Regions from separate parts of the Streptomyces sp. NPDC056479 genome, predicted to be linked through region 2. Evidence: predicted binding sites of a transcription regulator. Region 2 holds the regulator's gene; the other holds the start of a gene.
The links. The regulator HspR, encoded in region 2, represses chaperone genes until heat shock. The targets are predictions, from matches to a motif close to TTGAGNNNNNNNNNCTCAA.

Region 1 (6,490 bases), on a different contig from region 2:
GCAACGGCATCCACCCGTGGATCCTGGACCACCTCACCGACCGGCCCGACCACCTGTGGTCCAAGCCGCCGAAGACCGAGGAGCCGTTCTCCACACCCCGCTCCTGGCACATGCTGTCCGACGCGCTGCACTCCTTCGGCCGGGACCTCGACGAGGAGACGCTGAAGGTCGTCGCGCACGGCACGCTGACGCCGACGCATGCCACCGCGTTCTGCGGCTACGTCAAGATCGTGCGCAGCCAGTACGGCATCGAGGCCATCGTCAAGGGCGACGCCCGCTGGCCGCACCGCATGCAGGACCGCGACCTGCTCTACTACCTCGCCGAGTCCTTCCGTGGCCGTCTCATCAAGGAGCTGCCGGTCAGCAAGGACCACATGTCCGCGACCGGCCGCCAGACCGCGTACCGCGCGAAGTCGCTGCTGGTGCAGCTCGCCGAGATCTCCGTCGAGGTCGCCCAGAGCGTCATCGCCTCCGATGCCGACGGCAACCCGGTGCTGCCGTCCTGGTTCCTGGTGGAGGCCGCGCGGGACATGCCCCGGCTGGTGGAGGCGCGGCGATGAGCCGCACTTCCGACAAGGGCAAGGGGAAGAAGAAGCGGGACCTCGCGGCGGAGGCGTTCGCCGAGGGCATGCGGCTGGTGCGGGCCAACCCCGCGCTCGCCGCCGTCGAGTTCGATGTCTGCCGACAGGAGAAGTGCGAACGGGCACCCCGCGACGGACTCGTCCTCGTCGACTCCCAGGGCGATTTGCACGTTCACCCCGACCTCCGCCACGCTCGAACTGACTCGCGCGGGGGCACCCCCACCGCCGAACCCGCCACCTGGGCCTGGGCCATCGCGCACGCCGTCCTGCACCTGGGCTTCGGCCACGTCCCTTCCCGGAAGGGCACGCCCGTACAGCCCGACCGCGCCGAACTCGCCGCCCGCTGCGTCGTCGTCAACCGCTTCCTGCTCACCTTCCCGGTCGGCACGGCCCCCGACCACCTGCCCCTGACCTACCCGGACGGCGACGAGGAACAGCTCGCCGCCCACTGGCGGCGCGACGGCGTCCCGGCCGCGTACGAGCGCTGCGGCACCGCGGGGGCGGAGCCCGACCTGCTGCTCGTGGAGTGGATGGGCTGGCTCGGCTCGCCCCCGGACCATCAGCTGGCTTTCGCGACCGCGCTGACCCGGACCGTGTCCACCGCGATGGACATGGCGGGCGGCCGGCGCGACTCCATGCTCGGCGAACCGGTCAAGAAGCGGCCCTGGCAGTGGGCCCTTGAATGGTTCATCACCTCCTACCCGCTGCTCGGCGGCATCGCGGCCGGCATCAAGCTGGTCGCCGACGCCGAACTGGCCCGCGCCCACGGCATCGCCGTCGCCGCCGTCAACACCGAGGCCGGCGAGATCTACATCAACCCGCTGCGTCACTTCGAGGCCGAGGAATGGCGGTTCATCCTCGCCCACGAGATGCTGCACGCCGCCCTGCGCCACGGTGACCGCTGCGGTCCACGCGACCCCTATCTGTTCAACGTCGCCTGCGACTACGTCATCAACGGCTGGCTGCGCGAGATGCAGGTCGGGGAGATGCCCCAGGGACTGCTGTACGACGCCCAGTTCACCGGCCTGTCCGCCGAGGAGGTCTACGACCGGATCACCGGCGACCTGCGCCGGATGCGCCGGCTGGCCACCCTGCGCGGCAAGGGCGTCGGTGACGTACTGGGTGCCCCGCTCGGCCCGCCCGGCGACTGTGTCGACCTCGACGAGTTCTACCGCCGGGGCCTCAGCCAGGGCCTCGACCTGCACCAGCAGCAGGAGCGCGGCTTCCTGCCCGGCGACCTGGTCCAGGAGATCCGCGCGCTCAGCCATCCGCCGCTGCCCTGGGACGCCCGACTGGCCCGCTGGTTCGACGAGTTCGTGCCGCGTCCGGAACCGGTGCGGACGTACGCACGTCCCGCGCGCCGCCAGGCGTCGACGCCCGACATTCCGCGCGCCGGCCGCTACTTCCCGCCCGAGGAGATCGCCCGCTGCACCTTCGGCGTGGTCCTGGACACCTCCGGCTCCATGGGCGCCGGCATGCTCGGCAAGGCGCTCGGCGCGATCGCCTCGTACGCCGAGGCGCGGGACGTACCGGCAGCGCGGGTGGTGTTCTGCGACGCGGGTCCGTACGACGCCGGGTATGTGCCGGTGACGGACATCGCGGGGCGGGTGCGGGTGCGCGGCCGTGGCGGTACGGTCCTGCAGCCCGGGATCGACCTGCTGCAGCGCGCGGACGACTTCCCGCCGGGCGCGCCCGTGCTCGTCATCACGGACGGCTGGTGCGACGTTCTGCGGGTGCGGCGCGAGCACGCGTATCTGATTCCCCCGGGCCGTCGTCTGCCGTTCACCCCGCGTGGGCCGGTCTTCCGGGTGAGTTGAGCCGGAGTGTGATCGGATGGAGGCACGGACCCCAGCAAACGGGCCCCCACGCGAAAGGAAGAACCGTGGCTACCACGCGCTCCGCACACACCGTCTGGGAAGGCAACCTGCTCGAGGGCAACGGTGTCGTCAACTTCGACTCTTCCGGTGCCATCGCCGCGCAGCCGGTCACGTGGGCCTCGCGCTCCCAGGACGCGAACGGCAAGACCAGCCCGGAGGAGCTGATCGCCGCCGCGCACTCCAGCTGCTTCTCCATGGCGCTCTCGCACGCCCTGAACGGCGCCGGCACCCCGCCCACCAAGCTCGTCACCTCGGCCGACGTGAATTTCCAGCCGGGTGAGGGGATCACCGGGATTCACCTCACGGTGGAGGGGACGGTTCCCGGTATCGACAGCGACGCGTTTGTCGCTGCCGCGGAGGACGCCAAGAAGAACTGTCCGGTCAGTCAGGCGCTGACGGGCACGACGATCACGCTGTCGGCGAAGTTGGCCTAGCGGGTCGCCTACGGGGGTGCCGCGGTTCGGTCGTCCGGCGTCCGCGGCGCCGCGGCGGCCGGTCGCGCACACGCGGCGGAGCCGCATATCGATACAGCCCCGCGCCCCTCGGGGGGCGGCCCTTCGGGCCGGCCCCCCGAACCCTGAGCGAGCGCTCAGGGCCGTTTGGTGCCCGTCCCCTCGGTCACCCGTCCCATTGACAAGAGCCCACTCAAGTTTTGTGCTGTAGTTCAAGAGGTGCCCTGGCGGAAGGGGACAACGATGGCACGCGCGGTCGGGATCGATCTCGGGACCACGAACTCGGTGGTCGCCGTCCTGGAGGGCGGCGAACCCACTGTCGTCGCCAATGCGGAGGGGGCCAGGACCACCCCGTCGGTCGTGGCCTTCGCCAAGAACGGCGAGGTGCTCGTGGGGGAGGTGGCCAAACGGCAGGCGGTGACGAACGTGGACCGCACCGCCCGCTCCGTGAAGCGGTACATGGGCGATGGGAACTGGCGGTTTCCCGACCAGGGCGACATCGACGGCACCCGCTACCGGGCACAGGAGCTGTCCGCCCGGGTCCTGCAGAAGCTGAAGCGGGACGCCGAGTCCTATCTCGGCGAGGACGTCACCGACGCGGTGATCACCGTCCCCGCCTACTTCGACGACGCCCAGCGGCAGGCCACCAAGGAGGCCGGCGAGATCGCGGGCCTGAAGGTCCTCAGGATCATCAACGAACCCACGGCCGCCGCCCTCGCCTACGGTCTGGACCGGGGCGAGGAGCAGACGGTGCTCGTCTTCGACCTGGGCGGCGGCACCTTCGACGTCTCGCTGCTGGAGATCGGTGACGGTGTCATCGAGGTCAAGGCCACCAACGGCGACACACACCTGGGCGGCGACGACTGGGACCAGCGGATCGTCGAGTACCTGGTGAAGAAGTTCAAGGGGCAGAACGGCATCGACCTCGGCAACGACAAGATGGCGCTGCAGAGGCTGCGCGAGGGCGCCGAGAAGGCCAAGATCGAGCTGTCCAGCTCCTCCGAGACGACGATCAACCTGCCTTACATCACCGCCTCCGCCGAGGGCCCCCTCCACCTCGACGAGAAGCTGACCCGCGCCCAGTTCCAGGAGCTCACCGCCGACCTCCTCGACCGCTGCAAGACCCCCTTCCACCAGGCCGTCAAGGACGCCGGCATCAAGCTCTCCGCGGTCGACCACGTCATCCTCGTCGGCGGCTCCACCCGGATGCCCGCCGTCACCGACCTGGTGAAGGAACTCACCGGCAAGGACCCGCACAAGGGCGTCAACCCCGACGAGGTCGTGGCCGTGGGCGCGGCCCTCCAGGCCGGCGTCATCCGCGGCGACGTCAAGGACGTCCTGCTGCTCGACGTCACACCGCTGTCCCTCGGCATCGAGACCAAGGGCGGCATCATGACCAAGCTCATCGAACGCAACACGACGATCCCCACCCGGCGTTCGGAGATCTTCACTACGGCCGCCGACAATCAGCCCTCGGTCGGCATCCAGGTCTACCAGGGCGAACGCGAGATCGCAGCGTACAACAAGAAGCTGGGCGTCTTCGACCTGACCGGTCTGCCCCCGGCACCGCGCGGCGTCCCGCAGATCGAGGTCGCCTTTGACATCGACGCCAACGGGATCATGCACGTCTCCGCGAAGGACCTGGCGACCGGCCGCGAGCAGAAGATGACGGTGACGGGCGGCTCGGCCCTGCCGAAGGACGACATCGACCGCATGATGCGGGAGGCCGAGCAGTACGCCGAGGAGGACCACAAGCGCCGCGAGGCGGCGGAGACCCGCAACCAGGCCGAGCAGCTCGTCTACCAGACCGAGAAGTTCGTCCGCGACAACGAGGACAAGGTCCCGGCGGACACCAGGGCCGAGGTCGAGTCGGCGATCACGGACCTCAAGCAGCAGCTCGAGCAGAACGCCGAGACGAACGCCCTGCGCACCGGCATCGAGAAACTCGCCACCGTCAGCCAGCAGATGGGCCAGGCCATGTACGCCCAGTCCCAGCAGGCACCGTCGGACGGCTCGGCAGAGTCAGGCACCGGCACTGAGCAGGGCGCGGCACAGGACGACGACGTGGTCGACGCCGAGATCGTCGACGACGAGAAGGACCAGAGGGACCAGAAGGGCGGGGCGGCCTAGGAGTCAGCCTTCTCCCAGCCGCGCCTCTCCGGCCGCGGCCCCAGCTGCTCGGGGTCGCGGCTGCGGTACACCAGGTACGGCCGGAACAGGTACTGCACCGGCGCGCTGAACATGTGCACCAGCCGGGTGTACGGCACCAGCGCGATCAGCGCCATGCCGACCACCGCGTGGATCTGGTACAGCACCGGCACGCCCGCCATCCGGTCGAGGTCGGGCTGGAGGGTGAACAGGCTGCGGGCCCACGGGGCGATGGACTGGCGGTAGTTGTAGCCGTCGCCGGAGGCGTGCGTCAGCTTGGCGGCCATGCCGAGCACGATCGCGCCGAGCAGTACGACGTACATGACCTTGTCGTTGGCCGTGGTCGCCCGGAACACCGGTGCGCTGGTGCGGCGGCGGTAGACCAGCAGGACGATCCCGGCGACCGTCAGCACCCCGGCCGCCGTACCGCCGTAGAGGGAGAACAGGTGGTACGTGTGCTCGCCGACGCCGAGCGAGTCCGTCCAGGACTCCGGGACGAACAGGCCCACCAGATGGCCGACCAGCACGAACAGGATGCCGTAGTGGAAGGCGGGCGAGGCGATGTTCAGCAGCCTCGACTCGTAGACCTGGGAGGAGCGTGTGGTCCAGCCGAAGCGGTCGTAGCGGTGGCGCCAGACCAGGCCGGCGACGAGCAGGGCGAAGGTGACATAGGGCAGGACGCCCCAGAGCAGTGTGGTCATGGGCGCATCCCCGGGTGTGCGGTCGGCAGTGCGGCGCACACGGCGTCCAGGACGGACGCGTACGGTGTGCCGAAATCGGTGAGCCGGGAGCGCAGCTGCTCCAGGCAGTCCCGGTGGTCCAGCAGGAGATCGGTGTCGCCGGTGCGGGCCGCGAACTCCAGTACCGCGGGGAGGAAGTCGGGCAGCTCCTCGCCGGAGAACTCCAGGCCGTGGGCGCGGTAGACGTCCTTGAAGCGGAGCAGCGACATCCCGCGCCGCCGGGTGTCCCCGTCGCGCCACCAGGTCAGATACAGGCAGTGGCGGTTCTTGAGGTCGAAGACCTCGACATAGTGCGCGGCCAGTTCCTCCGGTGGCGTGAGCGCCGCGTGGTCGGTGAACTCCCGTAGCTGCGGGGCCGCTTCACGCAGCAGGGGCAGCCGGGCGCGGAAGTCGTCGTCGGGGTAGGTCAGGCAGAGCGCGGCCGCCTGGTAGAGGACCTCGAAGGACGGCATCAGGCCTCCTCGGGGTCGACGTCGGCGGTGTCGTCGGAGGTCTGCCGTCCGCGCAGGGCGTGGAAGTTCTGCACCGACACCAGCGGCAGCAGCTTGCGGCCGGAGTCCTGGCCGAAGGGTCCGTCCCCGCCCATTCCGGGCCCGCCGTCGTAGTCGAGGCTGCACCCCTGCGGGAGCGCCGACTCCTCAAGACGGCGGGCATCCGCGACGGCCGCCGTCGGAATCACGTACCGGTCCTCG
Region 2 (6,490 bases):
CCTCGCCGCGCCCGCGTCCGCCGCCGTGACCTGCAACTCGCCCGTCTTCAAGCGGCAGTTCTTCGCGAACACGGCCTTCTCCGGTACGCCGAAGAAGACCGACTGCGACACCGCCATCGACCAGAACTGGGGCACCAATGCCCCCGCCTCCGGCCTCCCCAAGGACAACTTCGCCGTCCGCTGGACCCTCACCCGCGACTTCGGCTCCGGCGGGCCCTTCGTCCTCTCCGCCTCCGGGCTCGACGGCATCCGCGTCTACCTCGACGGTTCCCGCAAGATCGACCTGTGGAAGAACACCTCCACGACCGTCTCCAAGACCGTCAACGTCTCCGTTCCAGCGGGTAAGCACACGCTGCGGATCGACTACGTGAACTGGACCGGCAGCGCGAAGGTCAAGTTCGGCTACGCCCCGCGGACTTCGGCCACCGTCGACAAGGTCAAGCCGCTCACGCCCACCGGTGCGAAGGTCACGTACGACACGGCCACCGGCAAGGCCAAGCTGACCTGGTCCAAGAACCCGGAGATGGACCTCGCGGGCTACCGCGTCCACCGCCGCCTCAAGGGCGCCTCCTACGGCAGCACCCCGCTCGCGACGACCACCTCCACCACGTACACCGACAGCACCCTGCCGGTGAATGGCGCGACCTACTACTACGAGGTCCGCGCCTACGACAAAGCCGGCAACGAGTCGGCCGGTACGACGGATCAGGCCGTCACCACCGTCGACCGGACGGCCCCGGCGCGGGTCGAGACCGTGTCGGCGCTGGGGACGACGGCGGGCAACTCCGTCACGTGGAAGGCCTCGACGTCCAAGGACGTGCACCACTACGAGGTGTGGGGCGCGGAGGGCGGCCAGTCGGACATGGACGGTCCGGAGATCGTCTTCGGCACGTCCTGGACGGACCCCGTGGCACCCGCGGGCCTGGCCTACAACTACGAGGTGGTGGCCCTCGACGCCGCCGGCAACATCGCCCCGGTCTCCGACCCCGCGGTGGTCACCCGCCCCGTGGCGTCGGCCGTCGCCGCCCCCACGGGCCTCACGAGCACGCCCGCCGACGCCTCCACGAAGGTGACGTGGACCGCGGCCGAGGACGCCGGGGTCACCGGCCACCGCGTCTACCGCCGCACCACCGCCACCGGCGCCTGGAGCCTCCTGGGCGCCACGTCCGGCACGTCGTACGCCGACACCTCCGCCCCGAAGGGCAAGGCCTACTACTACGTGGCCGCCGTCGACGCCCAGGGCGCCGACTCCGTCCCCTCCGCGGAGACCGTCGTCGACCGTCTGACGCCGGCCACCGCGAGCGGCCCGGCCGCGCCGAAGCTGACCCTGGTCACCACGGGCGTGCCCGCGCGCAGTCCGATCCAGCTCACGGCCGCCCCCGGCACGGGCGACGAGGCACGCGTCCTGAAGGGCTACTCCTGGGAGATCTCGGGCGCCTGCGGCATCAGCGGCACCCGGTTCTCCGCCACGGGGTCGCTCTCCTGGACGGCGCCCTACAACGGCCCCTGCATCGCCGAGGTGTACGCCGTGGACGCCTACGGCCGCCAGAGCACGCAGAGCACCTCGCTGGAGTTCTTCGTCGGCCGCTGACGGCCACAGCTGACGGCGGGCCGCTCACGGCACAGGAAAGGGGCCCGGAGATTCCTCCGGGCCCCTTTTGCCTGCGGTCTGCCTAGTCCTTGGGCTTCTTCGGCCGCCACACCACCAGCGCACTGGTCTGCTGTACCTCCTGGTACGGCACCAGGTCGCGCCGGTACGACGCGTGCACCGCGGCCTCGCGCTGCTGCATCGCCGCCGCGGCCCCGTCGAGGGCCGCCTGCATCTCCGCCATGCGGGACTGCAGCGCGACGACCTGGTTCTCCAGTTCGATGATGCGCTTGATGCCGGCCAGGTTGATGCCCTCGTCCTGCGACAACTGCTGCACCTGGCGGAGCAGTTCGATGTCGCGGGCCGAGTAGCGGCGGCCCCGGCCGGGCGTGCGGTCGGGGGACACCAGGCCCAGGCGGTCGTACTGGCGAAGGGTCTGCGGGTGCAGGCCGGAGAGCTGGGCCGCCACCGAAATGACGTAGACCGGGGTTTCCTCGGTCAGTTCATACGGGTTGCGTCGACGACCGTCCATCTCCATCAAGCTCCCTTCGCGGCCTGGAACAGCTCCGCCCGCGGATCCTCCTCCGCGGTCGCCTCGCGATACGCCTCGAGCGCGTCACGAGCCTTCCCCGTCACGTCCTTCGGGACACTCACCTCGACGGTGACCAGCAGGTCCCCGCGGGTGCCGTCCTTGCGGACCGCGCCCTTGCCCCGCGCCCGCATGGTGCGGCCGTTGGGCGTGCCGGGCGGCAGCTTCAGGGTGACCGGCGGTCCGCCCAGGGTGGGAACCCTGACCTCGCCGCCGAGGGCCGCCTCCGTAAAGGTCACGGGGACGGTCACCGTGAGGTTGTCGTCCTTGCGGCCGAACACCGGGTGGGCGTCGACATGCACGGTGACGTAGAGGTCGCCCGCCGGGCCGCCGCGCTCGCCGGGCGCTCCCTTGCCGCGCAGCCGGATGCGCTGGCCGTCCGACACCCCGGCCGGGATGCGGACCTGCATCGTCCGGGACGACTTCGCCCGGCCGCTGCCCTTGCACTCCATGCACGGGTGCTCGGCGATCAGGCCGCGCCCCTTGCAGTCCGGGCAGGGGTCGGTCAGCGAGAAGCCGCCGCCCGAACCCCGGGCCACCTGGCCGGTGCCGACGCAGGTCGGGCACACCCTCGGCGTGCCGTTCTTGTCGCCGGTGCCCGCGCACGCCTTGCACGGTGACTGCGAGGACATCCGCAGCGGGACCGTCGCACCCTCGATCGCCTCGGTGAAGCTGAGGTTGACCTCGGTGTCGATGTCCTGGCCGCGCCTGGGCTGGGTACGTGTGCCCGTGCCCGCGCCGCCGCGGTTGAACAGGCCCCCGAAGACGTCACCGATTCCGCCGCCGAAGCCGCCGGAACCCCCTTGGCCCTGGGCGCCGCCTCCGAAGAGGTCGCCCAGGTCGAAGTTGAAGGAGCCGCCCGCGCCGCCCGGCCCCGGGCGGAACCCGCCGTTGCCGAAGAGGGCGCGCGCCTCGTCGTACTCCTTGCGCTTCTTGGGGTCGCCGAGGACGTCGTTCGCCTCGGAGATCTCCTTGAAGCGCTCCTCGGCCTTGGCGTTGCCCTTGTTGGCGTCCGGGTGGTTCTCGCGGGCGAGCTTCCGGTACGCCTTCTTGATCTCGGCCTCGGTGGCGTCCTTGGGGACGCCGAGGACCTTGTAGTAGTCCTTCTCGATGAAGTCCTTGGTGCTCATCCTCGACGCCCCTCCTCTCTCCTCGTCAGTTCAACGTCAGCCCTCGTCCGGGCCACCGCTCTCCTTGTCGTCGGCCGCCTCGGCAGACTCCTCCTTGACGGTCTGCGCGCCCGGCTGGGGCTCGGCCACGGCCACCCGCGCGGGGCGGATGGTGCGCTCGCCGATGCGATACCCCGGCTGGAGGATCGCGACGCAGGTCGTCTCGGTGACGTCCGGCGCGTAGGAGTGCATCAGGGCCTCGTGGATCGTCGGGTCGAAGGGCTCGCCCTCCTTGCCGAACGCCTGCAGTCCCATCTTCGCCGCGACGGTCTCCAGCGACTCCGCGACGGACTTGAATCCGCCGACGAGTTCGCCGTGTTCCCGTGCGCGGCCGATGTCGTCGATCACGGGCAGGAGCTCGGTCAGGAGGTTCGCGATGGCGATCTCCTTGACCGTGATCCGGTCCCGCTCCACGCGGCGGCGGTAGTTCTGGTACTCGGCCTGGAGCCGCTGGAGGTCCATCGTGCGCTCACCGAGCGCCGTACGCACCTGGTCCAGCTGGGCCACCAGGCCCGCGTCTGCTGCTCCGTCCCCGGCCGGGGCCGCCCCCTCCTGAGGGGCGGCCTTCGACTCGGCGTCGTCAGGGGTCGCGCCGGAGGGGACGTCGGGCTTCTCCTCGAAGCCCGGGGTCTCCTCCGTCATTACGCGACACCGTCCTTGCGCTCGTCGTCCACGATCTCGGCGTCCACGACGTCGTCGTCGGCGGCCTTGCCACCCGGAGCGGCGCCCTCGGGGCCACCCGCGGCCTGGCCGGCCTGGGCGTCGGCGTACATGGCCTGACCGACCTTCTGCGAGACCGCGGCGACCTTCTCGGTGGCGGTGCGGATCTCGGCGGTGTCCTCGCCCTTGAGCGCGGTCTTCAGCTCCTCGACGGCGGCCTCGACCTCGGTCTTGACCTCGCCGGGGACCTTGTCCTCGTTGTCCTTGAGGAACTTCTCCGTCTGGTAGACGAGCTGCTCACCCTGGTTGCGGGACTCGGCGGCCTCGCGGCGGGCGTGGTCCTCCTCCGCGTACTTCTCGGCCTCTTCGCGCATCCGGTTGACCTCGTCCTTCGGCAGCGAGGAGCCACCGGTGACGGTCATCTTCTGCTCCTTGCCCGTGCCGAGGTCCTTCGCGGTCACGTGCATGATGCCGTTGGCGTCGATGTCGAAGGCGACCTCGATCTGCGGGACACCGCGCGGGGCCGGCGGCAGACCGGTCAGCTCGAACATCCCGAGCTTCTTGTTGTACGCCGCGATCTCGCGCTCGCCCTGGTAGACCTGGATCTGCACGGACGGCTGGTTGTCCTCGGCGGTGGTGAAGATCTCGGACCGCTTGGTCGGGATCGTCGTGTTCCGCTCGATGAGCTTGGTCATGATGCCGCCCTTGGTCTCGATGCCGAGGGACAGCGGGGTCACGTCGAGGAGCAGGACGTCCTTGACCTCACCCTTGAGGACACCGGCCTGGAGGGCGGCGCCGATGGCGACGACCTCGTCCGGGTTGACGCCCTTGTTGGCGTCCTTGCCGCCGGTCAGCTCGCGCACGAGCTCGGCGACGGCGGGCATACGGGTGGAGCCACCGACGAGGACGACGTGGTCGATCTCGTTGATGGAGACGCCGGCGTCCTTCATGACGTTGAAGAACGGGGTCTTGCAGCGCTCCAGGAGGTCCGCGGTCAGCTGCTGGAACTGAGCCCGGGTGAGCTTCTCGTCCAGGTGCAGCGGGCCCTCGGCGGAGGCGGTGATGTAGGGCAGGTTGATCGAGGTCTCGGTGGACGAGGACAGCTCGATCTTGGCCTTCTCGGCGGCCTCACGGAGGCGCTGGAGGGCCATCTTGTCCTTGGCGAGGTCCACGCCGTGACCGGACTTGAACTGCTGCACCAGGTAGTCGACGACGCGCTGGTCCCAGTCGTCACCACCGAGGTGGTTGTCACCGTTGGTGGCCTTCACCTCGACGACGCCGTCGCCGATCTCCAGGAGGGACACGTCGAAGGTGCCGCCACCGAGGTCGAAGACGAGGATCGTCTGGTCGTCCTTGTCGAGGCCGTACGCGAGCGCGGCCGCGGTGGGCTCGTTGACGATGCGAAGGACGTTCAGACCGGCGATCTCGCCGGCCTCCTTCGTCGCCTGACGCTCGGAGTCGTTGAAGTACGCCGGGACGGTGATGACCGCGTCGGTCACCTTCTCGCCCAGGTACGACTCGGCGTCGCGCTTCAGCTTCTGGAGGATGAACGCGGAGATCTGCTGCGGGTTGAAGGGCTTCCCGTCGAGCTCCATCTTCCAGTCGGTGCCCATGTGACGCTTCACCGAACGGATGGTCCGGTCCACGTTGGTGACCGCCTGGCGCTTGGCGACCTCGCCGACGAGCACCTCGCCGTTCTTCGCGAAGGCGACGACGGACGGCGTGGTCCTGGCACCCTCGGCGTTGGTGATGACGGTGGGCTCGCCGCCCTCCAGAACGCTGACGACGGAGTTAGTCGTGCCCAGGTCGATGCCGACCGCACGTGCCATGGTGATTTCCTCCAGCTGACTTGAGTGGAACGGACTCAAGTGTGCACGACGGCTCCCCATGGGTCAACAGAGCTGAGTCGACCTCACTCAACTCTTATCCGTTCCTTACGCGCAACTGGGCTCCCACCTGCGAAGACTCGACCCGTGCGGAGGCCCTGACGGAGTCCTGCACGGGAAAACTGGGTTGACGCCGAGGCCCGTAGGTCTTGATGTGCAGCAGCCCGAGTACGGCGATCAGAGCGCCCACCCCCACCCACAACGCCCCGGACCGCGCCATCCATCCCATGTGCACGAGGACGCCGACGAGTACCCCGGAGAAGGCCCCGGCACCCAGCAGAACGGTCACGCCCTGCGGAGTGAGACCGACCCGGCGCAGCCGGTGGGCCAGATGGTCGGGCCCGGGCCGCAGCAGCGGCCGCCCGGCCAGCCGGCGGGACAGCGCCACTAGGACGACGTCGGCGGTGGCGAGGGCGGTGAGCGCGTAGAGCACGCCCGCGCTCGAGACCGGATCGTGCCCGGCCCGGGTCATCACGGCCGACGACGCGAGCACGAAGCCGACGAACAGGGACCCGGACGCTCCGAGCCCGATCTTCGCGGGATGCCAGTTGTGCATGAGGAACCCGGTCAGGGCGGCGGCCAGCACACTGAGCAGCAC

Region 1: dnaK (molecular chaperone DnaK) is a predicted target of HspR. The motif match lies at 3,089-3,107, and genes of this name have one in related genera.

What each region holds. Positions count from the first base shown of each region.
Region 1 is NZ_JBHTRZ010000003.1:266,835-273,324, reverse strand. Features, by position in the region: gene ACFQ6S_RS12720 (ATP-binding protein) at 1-560, shown strand, start outside; gene ACFQ6S_RS12715 (hypothetical protein) at 557-2,398, shown strand; gene ACFQ6S_RS12710 (OsmC family protein) at 2,464-2,892, shown strand; gene dnaK (molecular chaperone DnaK) at 3,154-5,040, shown strand; gene narI (respiratory nitrate reductase subunit gamma) at 5,037-5,759, opposite strand; gene narJ (nitrate reductase molybdenum cofactor assembly chaperone) at 5,756-6,250, opposite strand; gene narH (nitrate reductase subunit beta) at 6,250-6,490, opposite strand, start outside.
Region 2 is NZ_JBHTRZ010000005.1:577,186-583,675, reverse strand. Features, by position in the region: gene ACFQ6S_RS23050 (PA14 domain-containing protein) at 1-1,591, shown strand, start outside; gene ACFQ6S_RS23045 (heat shock protein transcriptional repressor HspR) at 1,674-2,120, opposite strand; gene dnaJ (molecular chaperone DnaJ) at 2,126-3,307, opposite strand; gene grpE (nucleotide exchange factor GrpE) at 3,344-3,988, opposite strand; gene dnaK (molecular chaperone DnaK) at 3,988-5,835, opposite strand; gene ACFQ6S_RS23025 (MraY family glycosyltransferase) at 5,930-6,490, opposite strand, start outside.